DNA from 2 places in the Shewanella japonica genome. Region 1 is predicted to be linked to the other one. Evidence: predicted binding sites of a transcription regulator. Region 1 holds the regulator's gene; the other holds the start of a gene.
The links. Region 1 encodes LexA, which represses DNA repair genes until DNA is damaged. Its sites were predicted from a motif close to TACTGTATNNNNATACAGTA; they were not measured.

Region 2: a site for LexA is predicted at 1,187-1,206, ahead of recN (DNA repair protein RecN). Genes of this name have one in related genera too.

Annotation. Positions count from the first base shown of each region.
Region 1 is NZ_CP020472.1:230,445-233,643, reverse strand. Features, by position in the region: gene plsB (glycerol-3-phosphate 1-O-acyltransferase PlsB) at 1-495, opposite strand, end outside; gene lexA (transcriptional repressor LexA) at 905-1,522, shown strand; gene SJ2017_RS00990 (cell division inhibitor SulA) at 1,519-2,025, shown strand; gene coxB (cytochrome c oxidase subunit II) at 2,466-3,199, shown strand, end outside.
Region 2 is NZ_CP020472.1:3,688,786-3,691,984, forward strand. Features, by position in the region: gene SJ2017_RS15835 (AEC family transporter) at 153-1,118, shown strand; gene recN (DNA repair protein RecN) at 1,259-2,917, shown strand; gene SJ2017_RS15845 (phosphatidylglycerophosphatase A family protein) at 2,994-3,199, opposite strand, start outside.

The sequences.
Region 1 (3,199 bases):
ATGGCGACCTAAAAATAGAATCATTAACCATTTACGTAACCATGTTGGGTTTTCACGCTCAAAAACCGCAGCGGTCATGGTGTCGTCTTCTTTACCAGGGATACGACCCCAATATAGGCTTACAGGAACAAGCTGGATGTCGAGTTCTTTGTTCTTTTGGTGTAATTCGAGCAACTTAGTAAAGTTTGCTACAAATTTATCGCTACTATGGCGCTTACCAAACAAGGGTTTACGCCCTTCCACACACACAATTCTAGGGGTATTGAAACCATCAACATCTAACCGTTCATACGGACTTGGCAAGTTATATTTAGCTGTCATTTCATGTAAGGCAGCAATATCACTCAGCGACTCCGTTTTCATCACATAGACCACTGGCTTGTCAGGATCTAAGTTAAGGTCAGCGAACGGATCTTCAGGCACAACAACACTGTGTACCATTAATTTCTGAATCCAACGTAATGATTTAGCAATGATAGAATCTGGTTTTAGCATGGGTCTTCGCATTATCAACAACGATTTATTGCGCATAGGATACCAGAATATCATTCAGTTACACTAACCTCGGTAAATCTAGTTAACATTTAAGTAGCAAGTTTTGTTGGTTCTAACATCAAGTATCAATCACTTAGTAAGTAGCAAAACATTTAGGTACAGTACTGTATAAATAGACGGTATCCAGTACTTTTTGGCTTATTCACTTGAGTCATCAATAATAAAACACACTAATTTACCGACGCCCCACAAAAAAAATAAACCACTGATTTAATTATCTTTAAATAACTAAAAACTTCGATAAAAATTCATATCTATTGCTTTATCATCAAAAAATGTTGGTTAATACTTGCGCGACCAAAGATACTGTATATAATGACAGTCACTGTATAAAAAAACAGGAATCAACATGAGACCTTTAACGCCACGACAAGCTGAAATTCTAGAATTAATTAAATGCAATATTGCCGAGACAGGTATGCCACCAACTCGTGCAGAAATTGCCACTAGATTAGGCTTTAAAAGTGCTAATGCTGCAGAAGAACATTTAAAAGCACTCGCTAAAAAAGGTTGCATTGAAATTATTCCAGGTACCTCTCGCGGTATCCGTATGGTCCAAGAAGAAGAGGAAGTCGAAGAAGGCTTACCACTGATTGGTCAGGTTGCGGCTGGTGAACCAATTTTGGCGTTAGAACATGTTGAACAATACTTTCAAGTTGATCCTGAAATGTTTAAACCCAATGCTAATTTCTTACTACGTGTTCGTGGCGACAGTATGAAGGATATTGGCATTATTGAAGGCGACTTATTAGCGGTTCACAAAATGCAGCAAGCTAAAAATGGTCAAGTCGTTGTTGCCCGTGTTGATGATGATGTCACCGTGAAGCGTTTTGAAAAGAAAGGCAACGTTGTTTATCTGCATGCAGAAAACGAGCAGTACTCGCCGATAAAAGTCGATTTAACATGCCAAAGCCTTACGATTGAAGGGCTCGCTGTTGGCGTTATCCGTAATGGAGGTTGGTTATGAACACATTAATAGGTAATGCACCACGTCACCCAGGTTTATGGATGGACATGGCATCAGCAGCTGCGCCAGTAAAGCAAGGTATCGAAACCAAACAAACAGCTAACCAAGGGTTAACTGAATTAACTCAGCTATGCGGCCAGTTAGCCGTATTAAGTCAACAAGGGCGATGGATTGTACTGATTAATCCGCCTCACATTGGTTACAAACAAATTCTAGCGAACGCCAATGTCAGAATGGACCGTGTATTACTGGTTCACACTAAAGATGAAGTCGAAACACTTTGGGCAATGGAAAAAGCACTCACAAGTGGTACATCCAGCGCAGTGATTACATGGACAACCCCATTAGATGCTCGTGATAATCGTCGCATTCAATTAGTCGCTAAAAGCGCCTTAGCGCAAGGTGTCATTATTGAAGATGTAAATACTCACTTACGTGATGACCAATTAAACGCCAGTAATCCTGTGGCTGCAACCCAATTGAATTTATCTGCATTTCACTAAAGTCTATTTGCTAAAAAAGCCCTTCATTTCGGTGACGGGCTTTTTTTTGCGCCTTTTTTCAGCAAATTAGATGATAAAGTGATCTTGATCAATATTTAATCTCCAAGTAATGTAGTTAACAAGGGAGTAACATTTATTGACCTCTCTTAGTGGTAAAAATGAACATAAGTGATAAAACGCTGTAAAGATTGTGCTGGTACCATGCGGTATAGAAAGCCTTGAATAAAAAGCGTCAATTTAAGAATTGAAAAGTTCAGTATTAGGTACAAGTGTGGCCACCAAAACCCAATAGAATAATCGAGTATTAATACTCACTGCCACCGTGTACTTTGAAGTGATCAAACTTTTTCGGGAATAGAAAAGTTTGCATAGAGCAGAGTATTACTGTGTGACTTTTCCTTGTTGTTATTGCAAATCGCAATTGGCAGAGGAGTAGTCTTGTGAAGCGATTGTTGTATGGATTAATGGTGCTGTTTTTTGCAGTGCCACTTGCAGCGGCTGATATGCCGCTTAACATGACCCAAGGGGTAACAGAGATCAGTGGTAAGGTTTACGACCTCCATATGATCATTCTTTATATCTGTTGTGCTATTGGTGTTGTGGTATTTGGAATCATGATTTACTCCATGATTTATCATAGAAAATCAAAGGGTGCAGTACCTGCTGATTTCCATGATAGTACCAAAGTGGAAATAGCATGGACTGTCGTGCCGTTTCTTATCCTCATTGGTATGGCAATTCCTGCCACAAAAACCCTCATTGCTATGGAAGACCCAAGTGATGCGGAGTTAACTATCAAAGTAACCGGCTCTCAATGGAAATGGCATTACAGCTATTTTAATGAAGACGTCGAGTTTTACAGTTTACTTTCCACCCCTGCCGATCAAATTACTGGGACAGAAACGAAAACTGAAACTTACCTACTAGAAGTCGATAAGCCCCTCGTTCTGCCAATCAATCGTAAAGTACGCTTTTTAATGACTTCAGATGATGTGATTCACTCTTGGTGGGTTCCTGCATTTGCGGTGAAAAAAGATGCTAACCCAGGTTTTATTAATGAAGCTTGGACCAAGATTGATAAGGTTGGTACCTACCGAGGTCAATGTGCTGAGTTGTGTGGTAAAGACCACGGATTCATGCCGGTGGTAGTTGAAGCCGTTTCTGAAGCAGACTT
Region 2 (3,199 bases), 1.5 Mb from region 1:
AGATTTATGGGCATTCAGCCTATAGATAAACTTTGAGCTCACTCGTTCGTGCGCTCAGAGTTGCACTTGCATCATTAACTTATTCGCCAACCCAATGACTGTCAAATCAACAATGTCATTGACTTCCAATAGACACACATAAGGAGAAGATGATGGCCAACATTTTAACTCCCCTTATTGCTGTCTTTGGCATCATGTTGCTAGGCTTTATTGTTCAAAAGCTAAAAGTGCTTCCTCATGATACCGACTTTACATTAAACGAATACGTCTATTACGTGGCGTTCCCCGCTATTTTATTCATTGCGTTAGCCGAAACCGATATACATGAGATCATGCAATGGGGCTTTATTGCGGCCTTTGGTATTGCAATGGTTGTGACCTATTTCATTACGGTGCTCATTTCATCTATCGCAGATAAAAAACAACCGGCACTAGCCGCTATCAGAGGGTTAAATACCAGCTTTGGTAATACCGCATTTATTGGTATTCCACTAATGATGATGCTTTATCCAGATAACAATCACGCAATCACAGCTGCTGCTATTGCGAGTTTGTTATCTGTCATTATGTTTGCCTTTGCAATGGTCAATATGGAACTTGCCATCAATAAAAAGCAAAAACGACACCCTGTGCATATTATGTTGAATGCGTTAATTAGTAATCCCATTGTTATTGGTTGCACTTTAGGAGTCATGGCATCAGCTTTGTATATCCCAATTCCTGATAGCATCAGCATGATGATGAGGTTAATTGGCAATACCTCAAGCCCATGTGCGCTGTTTGCGATTGGTATGGTTCTCGCTAAAGCAATGCATGGAGGTACAGAGCCTGAAACACCACCTCACCATCTTGCAATCGAAATGGGCATATTAAATATACTTAAACTCGTGATTCAGCCATTGATTGCTTATGGTTTACTACGCTATTTTAATGTCGATAACGAGTTACTTATCATGGGGGTCATCTTAGCTGCATTACCAACTGCAGCAAGTGTTTACTTACTCGCACAGCGTTATCAAACCTATGGGTTATCGAGCGCTAAATGCATCTTGATTAGTACCCTTGCCACCTTTATTAGCCTTCCCCTGATTGAACAATTACTTGAACAGCTCAGCTAAATACTAAACTTCTTGCTGCTAAAAACTTCCGCATAAATACAACTCAAAAAAATTAGCAACCAGCACTTTACTGTATATAAAAACAGTGTAGACTGTTTATAAATACAGTGGTTTGGTGTTTCTTTACACAGGGATTGATTATGCTTTGCCAATTAAGCATTAATAATTTTGCGATTGTACGTTTTCTTGAACTTGACTTTAAAGCCGGAATGACCAGCATCACGGGGGAAACTGGTGCCGGTAAATCTATCGCTATCGATGCGCTAGGCCTATGCTTAGGCAATAGAGCCGATGCCAATACCGTTCGCCCTGGGGCAAACAAAGCGGAAGTTTCTGCACGGTTTTCGCTTGAAGATGTGCCGTATGCTAAACGCTGGCTTGAAGATAATGATCTTGATGTCGATGAAGAATGTATTTTACGTCGAACGATTAGCGCCGACGGTCGCTCTAGAGCCTACATTAATGGTAACCCTGTCCCACTCACTCAACTTAAAGCACTAGGACAATTATTTGTCGGAATTCATGGGCAGCACGCTCACCATGCCATGCTTAGAAGTGAGCATCAACTTACCTTACTCGATAGCTATGCCAACCACAGTATCCTTATCGACAATGTGAGTAAAAGCTATCAACGCTGTAAGCTCATTGAAAATGAATTAAAACAATTACAGTTAAACCAACAAGAGCGTATTGCCCGCAAACAACTTCTACAATACCAAGTCGAAGAACTGGACGAATTTGCTTTAAAGCCTGGTGAATTTGAGCAAATAGAGCAAGAACACAAACGCTTGGCTAACGGCAGTGATTTAATTGAAAATTGTCAATTAACGCTTCAGTTGCTTAGCGAAGATGATGAGCACAATATTGAGTCCTCATTAAATCGGGTGATAGGTTTTGCCGATCAATTACAATCATTTGATCCAGCATTGCAAAGTGTTGCAAACATGCTCAATGAAGCCTTAATTCAGGTACAAGAAAGTACCAGTGAAGTTCAAGACTATTTAAGCAAAATAGAGCTAGATCCCGAACATTTTGCATTTTTGGAACAACGAATTTCCAAGGCCATGCAACTGGCGAGAAAGCATCATGTTCAAACAGAACATTTAGCTGAACACCATCAAGCATTAGCCATAGAATTAAAAGAGCTAAATAACGATGCAACTCGACTAGATGAGATTCAACAGCAAGTTGACGACAGTAAACAAGCTTATATTAAAAGCGCTCAAAAACTCAGCCAAAGCCGACTTCGCTATGCAAAAGAGCTTAATAAACTTGTCACTCGTTCGATTCATGAATTGAATATGCCTAAGGGTAAATTTTCTATAGAAGTCAATTTTAACCCAGACATTCAATCTGTTACTGGTAGCGATCAAGTTGAATTTCAAGTGACCACTAACCCAGGACAACCCCTTCAACCGATTGCAAAAGTCGCTTCTGGTGGTGAGTTATCACGTATTGGTTTAGGTATTCAGGTTATTACTGCGAAAAAAGTTGCCACCCCGACACTCATATTTGATGAAGTCGATGTCGGTATTTCTGGGCCAACTGCGGCTGTTGTAGGACGAATGCTGCGCAGTTTAGGGGAATCTACTCAAGTTATCTGTGTGACCCATTTACCTCAAGTAGCAGGTAATGGTCACCAACATATGCTGGTGAACAAGTTTAGTAAAAGTGGTGGCACTGAAACACAAATGAAACCCCTTGATAAAGAGCAAAGGATCAGTGAATTAGCAAGGTTATTAGCTGGTGATGTTATTACAGAAAACACACTTGCTAACGCTCGAGAGCTACTTCAATAGCTAAGATAGTAAAGTGCGCACTAATCACTAAAAAGCCCACCAATTGGTGGGCTTTTTAGTGATTATCAATCATGACTTATACGAAATAATAGATAAGCTGCAGACAGATTAATGCAAAAAAGCCTGCTAAAACATCGTCAATCATAATACCAAAGCCGCCATGCACTTTGGCATCTAGCCAACGAATAGGCCAAGGTTTCAAAATATCAAAAAAACGGAATAGTGCAAAACCAATGACTAACCATATTAAGCCCGCTGGGGCAGCTATCATGGTAATCATTA